2 regions of the Microbacterium sp. P26 genome follow, and region 1 is predicted to be linked to the other one. Evidence: predicted binding sites of a transcription regulator. Region 1 holds the regulator's gene; the other holds the start of a gene.
What was found. The regulator LexA, encoded in region 1, represses DNA repair genes until DNA is damaged. The targets are predictions, from matches to a motif close to TCGAACANNTGTTCGA.
Positions count from the first base shown of each region.

Region 2: the regulator LexA is predicted to act here: its motif matches at 4,314-4,329, upstream of M3667_RS05055 (Rv2578c family radical SAM protein).

Region 1 covers NZ_JAMAXZ010000001.1:217,324-223,369, reverse strand. Annotated here, with positions in the region: gene hflX (GTPase HflX) at 1-802, shown strand, start outside; gene M3667_RS01130 (prolyl oligopeptidase family serine peptidase) at 871-2,763, opposite strand; gene M3667_RS01125 (hypothetical protein) at 2,823-3,686, opposite strand; gene lexA (transcriptional repressor LexA) at 3,904-4,593, opposite strand; gene M3667_RS01115 (LysM peptidoglycan-binding domain-containing protein) at 4,850-5,200, shown strand; gene M3667_RS01110 (histidinol-phosphate transaminase) at 5,259-6,046, shown strand, end outside.
Region 2 covers NZ_JAMAXZ010000002.1:295,559-301,604, forward strand. Annotated here, with positions in the region: gene M3667_RS05045 (antibiotic biosynthesis monooxygenase) at 1-404, opposite strand, end outside; gene M3667_RS05050 (DEAD/DEAH box helicase) at 808-3,126, shown strand; gene M3667_RS05055 (Rv2578c family radical SAM protein) at 3,199-4,305, opposite strand; gene M3667_RS05060 (hypothetical protein) at 4,437-5,129, shown strand; gene M3667_RS05065 (M15 family metallopeptidase) at 5,202-6,046, shown strand, end outside.

The DNA.
Region 1 (6,046 bases):
GGGATCGCGCGGTCCCGGTGAGACGAAGATCGAGCTCGACCGTCGTCGCATCCGCACGAAGATGGCGCTGCTGCGCAAGCAGCTTCGCGACTTCGCCCCCGCCCGCGAGGCGAAGCGCGCCGAGCGCAAGCGGCACACCATCCCTTCGGTGGCCATCGCCGGGTACACGAACGCCGGGAAATCGAGCCTGCTCAACCGCCTCACGAGTGCGGGAGTGCTCGTCGAGAACGCCTTGTTCGCGACCCTGGATGCCACGGTGCGACGTTCCGAGACGAGCGACGGTCGCGTGTACACGCTCACCGACACCGTCGGCTTCGTGCGCAACCTGCCGCACCAGCTGGTGGAGGCGTTCCGATCGACGCTCGAGGAGGTCGGCGACGCCGACGTCATCCTGCACGTGGTCGATGCCTCGCATCCCGACCCCGCTGCGCAGCTGATGACGGTGCGCGACGTGATGGGTGACGTCGACGCGAACTTCGGCCAGGAGATCGTCGTCTTCAACAAGGCCGACCTGGTGAGCGAGGACGACCGCCTCGTGCTGCGCGGCCTCGCACCGAACGCGAAGTTCGTGTCGTCGCGCACGGGTGAGGGCATCGACGAGCTGCGTGCCGCGATCGAAGACGCGCTGCCCCTGCCGGCCGTCGAGGTGCAGGCGATCGTTCCGTACGACCGCGGCGACCTCGTTTCCGCCGTGCACGAGAGCGGGCTCATCGTCGCGCAGGAGCACCGCGAGAGCGGAACGTTCATCCACGCGCACGTGGGCGCACGCCTCGCGGCCGAGCTGGCGGCGTTCCCCGCCTGATCGTTTCGCGAAGAGCCCCGCCGACCTGCGTCGGCGGGGCCCTTCGGCGTGCGGGGCGGGCGCGCCGCTCAGCTGAGCTCGATCGGCGGGACTCCGGGGGTGTCGAAGCCGAACACCGCGCCGAGGAAGCCGAGTTCGCGCTCGAGTGAGTCGATCACGGTCTCGGAACGACGGAAGCCGTGACCTTCGCCCTCGTAGAGGACGTACGCGTGCGGCACGTGGTGCGCCGCCAGCGCATCGCGGATGGCCTCGGCCTGCGAGGGCGGGACGACTCGGTCCTCGGAGCCCTGCAGGATCAGCAGGGGAACGCGGAAGAGCTCGGGGCGCCCGAGAGGGGACCGCTCGATGTAGACCGCTTCGGCCTCGGGGAGCGGGCCGATGAGCCCGTCGAGGTAGCGCGCCTCGAAGTCGTGGGTGTCTTCGGCCAGGGCGCGGGCGTCGCCCACGCCGTACCGCGAGATGCCGGCCGCGAACACGTCGGTGCGCGTCACGGCCGCCAGCACCGTCCACCCTCCCGCCGAGCCACCCGCGATCGCGATGCGCTCCGGGTCGGCGAGACCGGCGTCGGCGAGGGCGGATGCCGCCGCTGCCACGTCGTCCACGTCGACGACGCCCCACTGGCCCTTGAGGCGGTCGCGGTAGTCGCGTCCGTACCCGGTGGAGCCGCCGTAGTTGACATCGAGCACGCCGATGCCCCGGCTCGTGAAGAACGCCGTCTTGGCCGAGGGGGCCGGCCCCACGTGCGAGGTGGGTCCGCCGTGCACGAGGACGACGTAGGGCGGGCGTTCGCCCGCGGGTGCGATGACGTCGGGGTGAGTGGGCGCGTAGGCGAAGGCGTGCACCGTGCCGTGGGGGCCCTCGGTTTCGAGGGCGCGAGCCGTCGGCATCCATTCGTCACCCCACGAACCGGCCCCTCCGGTGACGAGCTGGACGTCACCGGAGTCGAGGTCGACGAGCCAGAGTCCCGAGCGGCCGTCGGCGTCGGCTCCCGAGACGAGGGCGCGGGTTCCTCGGACATCATCGACCACGGAGGTCGCGACCGAGGGCACCGCGAGAGGGCGCACACCCGACGGGGCGATCTCGACGATCTCGTCGGCTCCGTCGGTGCGGATCGCGACGATGCGGCCGTCGTCGGTCGCGCCGAACCACCGCGTGCCGAGCACCCAGAGGCCGCCGCCGGTGTCGGCATCCGCCGGGGCCACGGGCTGAGGGTCCGACCAAAGGGGGCGGCGGAACAGGTTCCAGCGCCCCTCGGGGTCGTCGGCGTAGAGCAGTTCGTCGTCGGCGATCCACACGGGCTGCAGCGGCGCGCGCTGCGGGCCCCCGGCCGCCTCTCGCACCACTCCCGTGGCGAGGTCTTTGACCGCGATCGAGGTGGCGTCCCAGGGCATGTCGGGATGGTTCCAGGAGACCCAGGCCAGGTGCGTGCCGTCGGGGGAGAGTGCCGGCTGGGCGAGGAAGTCGCTGCCGTCGGCGAGCACGTCGATCGAGCCGGAGTCGTCGGTCGCGATGGCGACGATGGCCCGCGATGGTACGCGCGCGGCGCCGTGGATCTCGCGCACGGCGAGGAGGACGCCGTGTTCGAAGCGCAGGCCGCCGTGGCGGACGGTCTCATCGGGAGCGGTCAACGCGCGCGCCTCACCGCCGGGGCGCAGGGCGTAGACCCGCTGGTCGGTCTTCTCGACGTAGTACAGCTCTGCGTCGTCGGACGCCGTCCAGGCGCCTCCGCCGTACTCGTGAACCCCAGAGCGCGCGTTGGCAGGTGCGGGCAGGACGGTCTCGATCGAACCGTCCGCGCGCGTGCGCTTGACCGCCACGCGCCCCGCCTCGCTCGGCACGGACTCGCCCCACCACACCTCGTCGCCCACGAGGAGGGCGCCGTCGATGCGCGGCGACGACTGCGCGACGGATTCGGGCGTGATCGGCGAGGGCCAGGAACCGTAGGGGAGGGTGTCAGCCATGACTCCACCCTAGGCAGGGCTTCCGACATCCGCGGATGCCGTCATCCGGGAACGGACCGTCAACCGCCCAAAGACCGTTTCGCGACGCCGAGTCCCGAGACCCAGTCGCGGATGACCTGCTTCTGGGCCTGGTCGCAGCTGTATCCGTAGCCGACGCTGACCTCCCAGTAGGAGAGATCGTCGACGGGGACCTCGTGCTCGAGCGACCATCCGTCGAGGAACGTCAGGGCGTAGCAATCGGCCATCGTCTCCGAATCGCCGTCGAAAGCCGTGAGCGCCAGATTCGTGGCCCGGGGATTGGTGAACTGCAGGACGTGCGCGTACTCGTGGTAGGCGACGCCGGTGCGGATCCAATCGGTCATCTTCGGGTCGGCCCGTGTGGAGCTCGCCACGCGCACCTCGAACGGATCGGTGCTCGCGACGCAGGCCAGGGCATCCGCCCCGCAGTCCGCGGCGATGTCGGCGAAGGTCGTCGAGACCCAGCCGGCCCCGAGACGGTCGAGCGCCGCCTCCCAAGGGGACGACGAGGTGTTGGTCGCCACGCGCGACCGGGCCGCCTCGGTCTCGTACGTCAGACTCGCGGTCAGGGCGGCGATCTCGTTGGCGTCTCGTCGGAGGCCCGCGGCGTCCCAGCGGTGCGCCCAGGCGTCGTCGACGATCGTCTCGACCCGGTCCCACGGCACGAGCGAGTCGTAGGGCAGCCCGACGAGAGGGTCGACGGCGTCCAACAGGCCCGAGACCGCGGCGCCGAACTCTTCTTTCCGTTCGATCAGGTCGCGCTGTTCCTCGAGCCGCCGATCCTGCTCCGTGATGCGGTTCTGCTGTCGCTCGATCTGCTCGGAGGCGCTGTCGAGACGCATGATGACCCAGACGAAGGCGATGCCGGCCGCCAAGACCACGACGGCCAGGACGACGCTCAGCACGATCGTGCTCGTGCGGGGTCGGCTGCTCGGCGACGGCGCAAGCGGCGCGATCGGTCGCGAGGACGCCTCCGCGTCGGCCGGCGGTGTCTCAGGCACGGACGGAACAGCAGGCGGATTCGTGGACACGGTGCTCGCTTCCTCGGGGTCTGCGCTCACGCTACTGGTCGATGACTCCGCTGCGCGATCGTCCGCCCGCGCCTTCTCGCTCCCGCGCGCGTCAGACGGCGCGGAGGACCGCGACCACGCGACCGAGGACGACGGCGTCGTCGCCCAGGATCGGTTCGAACGCGCTGTTGCGGGGGAGGAGCCACATGTGGCCGTCGCGGCGGCGGAAGGTCTTCACCGTGGCTTCTCCGTCGAGCATCGCCGCGACGATCTCGCCGTTCTCGGCGTTCGCCTGCGACCGGATGACGACCCAGTCGCCGTCGCAGATGGCCGCGTCGATCATGGAGTCGCCCGAGACCTTCAGCATGAACAGCTCACCCTTGCCGACGAGCTGACGGGGGAGGGGGAAGATCTCCTCGACCTGCTGCTCGGCGGTGATCGGCACACCGGCGGCGATCCGACCGACGAGAGGCACGAGGGCGGCGTCGCCGAGCGCGGGCGCGGTGTCGGCGGGGTTCTCGGCCGCGGCGCCGGGGAGGTCGATCAGCACCTCCATCGCGCGCGTCTTGCCGGGGTCGCGTCGCAGGTAGCCGCTGAGCTCGAGCTGGTTCAGCTGGTGGGTGACGCTCGACAGCGACTTGAGGCCGACGGCGTCGCCGATCTCGCGCATGCTCGGCGGATAGCCGTGCCGGGCGATCGAACGCTGGATGACCTCGAGGATGGCGAGCTGCTTGTCGCTGAGGCTCTTGCGTCGCCGGGTCTGCGGCCGCTCGCGGCCGGCGGCGGTCGTCGCGTCGGTCATCTGTGCTCCCCTCGCGCCGCGGAAACCACGGCGGAAATTCGAATGTCGGAGGTTGGTGGTGAGGTCTCCGTGTCGAAACCGTATCCGGTGGACGACCCGAATGACACGGAGCCTCGCGCGTGTCGCGTTCGATCGGTCTCCGAGACACGGGGTGTTGACACATCAAAAGTATCGAAGATAGATTCGGAATACAGATTCGCACCACCGCCCTCCCGGCCGAGGGCGGGGTGCGAATCTCTCCACCAAGGAGCACACCATGAGCAGCATCGCCTTCACCGCACCGACCACCCGCCTGCGCATCACCGCTCGCGGGCGCCGCGTCGTCGCTTTCCTCGTCGCCCTTCCTCTCGCCATCGCGCTCGGCGTCGCGATCGTCGGCGGCGGGTCCGCGCTCGCATCCGGCGAGGCCGGCGCCCCCGCCGGTTCGTTCGCCGAAGTGACCGTCATGAGCGGCGACACGCTGTGGTCGATCGCCGAAGACCTGGCGCCGGCGGCAGACCCGCGCGATGTCGTCGCCGAGATCACGCGCCTCAACGCCCTCTCGGGCGGAAACGTCACGGCAGGACAGCGCATCGCCATCCCGGCCGCCTACGCCCCCGTCGGCTGACTCGCGAGCTCTCGCCGCGAGTTGCGGCCGTGATCCACAGCCGTCGCCGCCGCCTACCATGGGTGAGGTGACTGTGCGCCTTGACGACCTGCCTCTCCGCGACGATCTCCGGGGTATGACCCCGTACGGGGCGCCGCAGGCGGCTCTGCCCGTCGCGCTCAACGTCAACGAGAACACTCACCCGGTTCCCCAAGAGGTCGCCGACGACATCCTCGATGCCATCGCCCGGGCCCTGCGCGACGTCAACCGCTACCCCGACCGAGAGTTCACCGGTCTGCGAGAGGCCTTCGCCGGTTACCTGGGTCACGGGCTGTCCCCCGACCAGATCTGGGCGGCCAACGGCTCGAACGAAGTTCTGCAGCACATCCTGCAGGCGTTCGGCGGACCGGGCCGCACCGCGATGGGCTTCGCCCCGACGTACTCGATGTACCCGATCCTGACGCGGGCGACCGGCGCCTCCTGGATCGCGGGCGAGCGCGAGCACGACTTCTCGCTCACCGCCGAGTCGGCCGCCGCGCAGGTGCGCGAGCGCCGCCCCGACATCGTCTTCCTGTGCGCTCCGAACAACCCCACCGGGACTCCTCTTCGCCTCGACGTCGTCGAGGCCGTCTACGAAGCCACCGACGGCATCGTCATCGTCGACGAGGCGTACGAGGAGTTCGCGCCCCGCGACGAGCCCTCCGCGGTCTCGCTGCTGCCCGGGCGCCCTCGCCTGGTCGTCTCACGCACGATGAGCAAGGCCTTCGCCTTCGCCGGGGCGCGCGTGGGCTACCTCGCCGCCGACCCCGCGCTCGTCGACGCCCTGCGCCTCGTCCGCCTGCCCTACCACCTCAGTGCGCTCACGCA
Region 2 (6,046 bases), on a different contig from region 1:
CGCGGGGGAGCCGGGGGCACGGGCTGCTGGATCGGCTGGGTCCCGGCATCCGTCACCGTCGCCGCTTCGAGGATGGAGCCGTGCGGGGCGTCGAACCAGCCCTCGATGCCCGTGCGACGCTCGCTGCGCTCCTCGCGCGCGAACGGGCGGCCCGAGTCGAGCCACCACTGCCGCTGCGGGGAGCTCTCCCACTCCTCGAGCGTCGTGATGTCGCGGAAGCGGTACAGCATGTACCAGAGGTCGCTGTCTTCGCCCGCGCGCACCCAGCCCGAGCCGAGGAAGCCCGGAAAAGCGGTCGCGAGGTCGGTGCCGGCCTGCATCCAGGAGGTCGCTTCGGCGGTGCGCGTCGGGTCGATGCGCCGCTCGATCGCCACCGTGATGGGGTGGGCGTCGGTGTCTGCCATGCGTCTATCTTCCGTCAGCGCGACGCTGAGTCCCTCTCTCCCCGAAACCTGTCCCGCTCCCGACCGCCCCTGTCCCTCTCTCGACCACCCTCGTCCCACTTTCGGCGGGGTGATGTCCCAGGTACGGCTGTTTGATGCGCCGCGAAGGCGCCATAAGTGGGACATGGATCATCCGAGGGGCATGGATGCCATTCCCAGGCGCCCCCTGTAACGTGGTGCGGTCGGCTCTGGACACCGTGCGTGATGCGCGGATGGGTTTGTAGTCCAAGGGGCCGATGGACAGGACGCGATCGCGGCCTCGACCATCACTAGTGAATTGGCCCCCGGCCGACGAGAGTCCGGGTTTCGCACCGCCACGAGCGGTGTCGCTGTTTCGCGCGAACAGAACCCAGGAAGTTTCTCCATGCCCAAGAACAAGAAGCCCGCCGGCGGCCGCGCCGCCAAGAACTTCGAGCCCCGCTACGGCGCCAAGACCTCGTTCCAGGACCGCAAGCGTCGCCCCGGAACCGAAGGCCCCGCCAAGCCCGGCAGCAAGAGCCCCAACCACCGCGGCTACCGCCCCGAGTCGGAGGCCACCCCCGACAAGGGCCGCTGGAACGCCGCCGACCGCGCCGGCCGTACCGAGGCCCGCAACATCCGCACCTCGGCGCGCGACGACCGTCCGGCCCGTTCGTTCGACGATCGCCCCGCGCGTTCGTTCGACCGCAATGACCGTCCGGCGCGTTCGTTCGATCGTGACGAGCGTCCCCGTCGTGACGCCGGTGAGCGTCCCGCGCGTTCGTTCGACCGCAACGAGCGTCCTGCGCGTTCGTTCGACCGCAACGAGCGCCCTGCGCGTTCGTTCGACCGCGACGAGCGTCCCCGTCGCGACGCCGGCGAGCGTCCGGCCCGGTCGTTCGACCGCAACGACCGGCCCGCGCGTTCGTTCGACGAGCGTCCCGCTCGCTCCTTCGACCGCAACGAGCGTCCTGCCCGCTCCTTCGACCGCAACGAGCGTCCGGCTCGTTCGTTTGACCGCAGCGAGCGTCCTGCGCGTTCGTTCGATCGTGACGAGCGTCCCCGTCGCGACGCCGGTGACCGTCCGGCCCGGTCGTTCGACCGCAGCGACCGTCCCGCCCGCTCCTTCGACCGCAACGAGCGTCCCGCGCGTTCGTTCGACCGCGACGAGCGTCCCCGTCGCGACGCCGGCGAGCGTCCCGCGCGTTCGTTCGACCGCAGCGAGCGTCCTGCCCGTTCGTTCGACGACCGTCCGGCCCGCTCCTTCGACCGCACCGAGCGCCCCGCGCGTTCGTTCGATCGTGACGAGCGTCCCCGTCGCGACGCCGGTGAGCGCCCCGCGCGTTCGTTCGACCGCAGCGAGCGTCCTGCCCGTTCGTTCGATGACCGCCCCCGCCGCAACGACGGCCCGAGCCGCAACGACGGCCCGAGCCGCAGCGATTGGAACAACACCCCGAAGCGCTCCGCCGAGCACGAGCAGCGCGTCGACGTCGTGCACGAGCGCCTGCAAGCCGAGGCCGTGGACGCCGCGACCGTGACCGGCGCCGGCTTCGCCGAGCTGGGTCTGGGCGACAACCTCGTTCGCGCCCTTGCCGGTCTCGGTGCGGCGAGCCCCTTCCCGATCCAGGCGGCCACCGTCGCTCCGATCCTCGAGGGACGCGACGTCCTCGCCCGCGGCCGCACCGGCTCGGGCAAGACCATCGCCTTCGGCGCACCGCTGGTCGAGAGCATCCTGCGTTCGCAGGCGGGTCAGCGTCGGGAGTTCGCTCGCGCCCCCAAGGCGATCATCCTCGCCCCCACGCGCGAGCTCGCCCTGCAGATCGACCGCACCGTGCAGGTGCTCGCGCGCAGCGTGGGCCTGTTCACCACCCAGGTCTACGGCGGCGTGCCCCAGGCGCGTCAGGTCGGTGCGCTCAAGAAGGGCGTCGACATCGTCATCGGCACCCCGGGTCGCATCGAAGACCTGCTGAACCAGGGCAAGCTCGACCTCTCGCAGGTGCAGGTCGCCGTCCTCGACGAGGCCGATCACATGTGCGAGCTCGGCTTCCTCGAGCCCGTGCAGCGCATTCTGCGCGCGACCAAGAAGGGCAGCCAGAAGCTGCTGTTCTCGGCCACGCTCGACCGCGAGGTCGCGGCCCTGGTCGACGAGTTCCTCGTCGAGCCGGCCGTCTACGAGGTCGCCGGTGAAGACCAGGACTCCAGCACCATCGAGCACCGCGTTCTCGTCATCGAGCACCGCGACAAGGCGCAGATCCTCGACTCGCTCGTCGACCGCGCCGGCAAGACGCTCGTCTTCGCCCGCACCCGCGCCTATGCCGAGATGCTCGCCGAGCAGTTCGACGACGCCGGGATCTCGGCCGTCGCCCTGCACGGTGACCTCAACCAGCAGAAGCGCACGCGCAACCTCGAGAAGCTCACCTCGGGTCGCGTGAACGTGCTCGTCGCAACCGACGTCGCCGCCCGCGGCATCCACGTCGACGACATCGACCTGGTCATCCAGGCCGACGCCCCCGACGAGTACAAGACGTACCTGCACCGCTCGGGCCGCACCGGTCGCGCCGGTCGCGCCGGCACCGTGGTCACGCTGATCACGCGCCAGCGTCGTCGTCGCATGACCGAGTTGCTCGACCGCGCCGAGATCGAGGCTCCCTTCGAAGAAACCGCGCTCGGCGACGACGTCCTCGAGGAGCTCTCGGGCCGTCAGCTCTCGAACGTCGACGCGTAATCGTCGTCAGGGAGGCCCTCGTCCGCATCGCGCGGACGGGGGCCTTCGTCGTACGCCGGCCATGTCGCGACCTCAGAAGAGCGTGGGCTCGCTCGCCGGCGCGACACGGGGGCGGGCGGATGCCGGGACCCCGGTCGACCTGATGGGTCCGAGGCTGCTCGCCGGCGTCGGCGTGCGTGCCGCGAGGCCGGGCTGCGGGCGTCCGCGCGGGTGGTTGTCTTCGTCCCACCCGTCGAGGCGGTGCATGCGCAGGAGCGGTCGCATGCGCTTGCCGAGCCAGGTGCGGTAGGCCTTCGGGGCGGAGGTCGACACGCCGGGGTACAGCCCCCGGTACGACGACACGAGGTGCGGGTGCTCCCGCTCGAGCCACTCGAAGAACCACTGCTTCGCCCCCGGGCGCAGGTGCAGCGCTCCGTAGACGACGCGCGCCGCACCCGCAGCGCGGACGCGGGCCAGGGCGTGATCGAGGGCGGCGATCGAGTCGGTGAGGTGCGGGATGATCGGCATGAGGAACACCGTCACGCGGAACCCCGCCTCCGTCGCCGCGCGCACCGTGTCGAGGCGCGCCTCGGCGCTGGGGGTGCCCGGCTCGATCGAGTGCTGCAGTGTGTCGTCGAACACCGCGATCGACATCGCCAGCGACACCTTCACCTGTTGCGCCGCCTCAGTGAGCAGCGGAAGGTCGCGTCGGAGCAACGTGCCCTTCGTGAGGATCGAGAACGGCGTGCCGTTGTCGGTCAGGGCGCCGACGATGTCGGGCATGAGGCGGTAGCGCCCCTCGGCACGTTGATACGGATCGGTGTTCGTCCCGAGCATGACGGGCTCGCGGGCCCACGACCCGCGCCGCAGCTCTGTGCGCAGCACGTCGGCGACGTTGACCTTGACCACGATCTGCGAGTCGAAATCGGCGCCGTAATCGAGGTCGAGGTATTCATGCGTTTTTCGAGCAAAGCAGTACGAGCAAGCATGAGTGCATCCGCGATAGGGATTCACCGTCCAGTCGAACGGCATGGCCGAAACCCCGGGAACGCGATTCAATGCGCTCTTGCAGAGGACCTCGTGGAAGGTCATGCCGGCGAACTCCGGCGTCGTGACCGAGCGGACGAGACCGTCCATGCGCTCCATGCCCGGGAGGGCTCCCGAGTCGTCGACGCCGAGTTGTTGACCTTGCCACCGCATACCGATATTCGAACACATGTTCTACATCGTGGCAAGCCCCGGCAGCGGATAATCGCTCCCATGCTCGAATCCCCTCGCGATACTGTGACAGGCGTCGCTGGTTCGTCCGCCGCGACGGGAACGAGGGGCGCATGGAGACCGTGCGACACGTGCGAGGCCACGCGCTGTTGACGGCGGCCGGGCGCCGCCTCGAGCCCCTGCATCCGTCGTGGGTCGAGCGCCATCCCGCAGCCGCAGGGTGGATCTGGCTCGCGGCGATGGCCGTGCTGATCGTCGTCGTCGACCTCACGGACGGCCCGGAGCTGCTGCGGGTGGCGGTGTCGCTGAGCGCCGCACTGCCCTCTCTCGGCTCCACGCTGCTCGTGCTGTCGCAGACGCCTCGTGCGCACCTGGAGTCGGAGCCGTCGATCCTCGGTCATTTCTTCGCGCGCTTCTTCGCCCTGCTCGGGGCGCTCATCCTGTGGATCGGATCCGTCGTACTCGGTGCGGCCGTCGCGGTGCAGCTGACCGAGGATTCCCGCTCGAACACCGAAGCGGCATGGGAGGAGGCGCTCGAGATCTTCGGCGCCGTCGTGCCCTTCATCGTCGCGGTGCTGTGGGCCGTGCTCATCTTCCGCTGCGTCGGGTACATCGCGCGCCTGCGCGGGTGGGCGCCGGTGCCGACGCGGCACCGCATCCCCGAGCAGCTCTTCGCCGAGTCGCCGCGCACCCGGCGGGTGGTGGTCGGGCTCGCGCATCCCGCCCTGCTGCTCGTCGCCGGCACGCTCAGCATCGTCCTCGTGTTCGTCGCGGCGGGTGAAGTCGCCTTCAGCGACGCGCTGTGAGGGCCGCGCGGGCGTCCACCGGGTAAGGCGGGGTCGACCGGTCCGCGGTCCCGGGAGACAATGGGACCAGTCATGTCCCCCGATTCCGAGCTCTCTCCCCGCCGCGCCGCGCGCGCGGAGGCCGAGCGACTCGCGACGGCGGCGCTCTCCGTGCCGGTCGCCCCGGCCCCGGCCGAGACGTCCGCGTCGCCGACGCGCCGGGCCTTGCGCGAGGCCGGACCGAGCGCGGCGCCGCTTCGCCGTCGCTCGTTCGCGCCGGTCGAGGCCTCGCCCTCCTCGTCCGACGGCGGTCGACTCCGTGCCGCGACCGCGTGGTTCTCCGCTCTGCCGACGGCCCGCCGTCGCCGGCTCGCGGTCGTCGCCGGCGCGTTCGCGGTGGTCGTCGCGACCGCGACGGTGGCCGTCGGCCTGGCGATCGGCGCAGGGGCGGATGCCACGGCTTCCACGAGTACCGACGACTCCGCCGTGACCGCGGCGATCGCCGGTCCCCCCGCTGTCCCCTCCGAGGGGCTGCCCGTGCCCGAGGTGTCGGCGGTGGCGGCGACCGCCACCCCGTGCGATGACCCGGCCGTCACGGCGGCGCTCTCGGCCGGAGACGACGGTGCTGCCATCGCCGCGGCGGGCGGAGGCAGCGCGTTCCGTGAGGCCGTGGCATCCGGAATCGCGCCCTGCGTATCGCTCTCCGACCCGAACCGCGAGTGGGTCGTCGTCAACAAGCAGCGCCCGCTCGACCCCGTCGACTACTACCCAGGCGACCTCATCATGCCCGCGAACGTCCGCGCGCTCGAAGACTCCGCGCTGCGCACCCCGGCGGCGAACGCGCTCACCGCGATGGTGAAGGCCGCCTCCGACGCGGGGGCCGGCGAGATCGGCTACCTGAGCGCGTTCCGCTCGTACACGACCCAGCAGTCCACCTA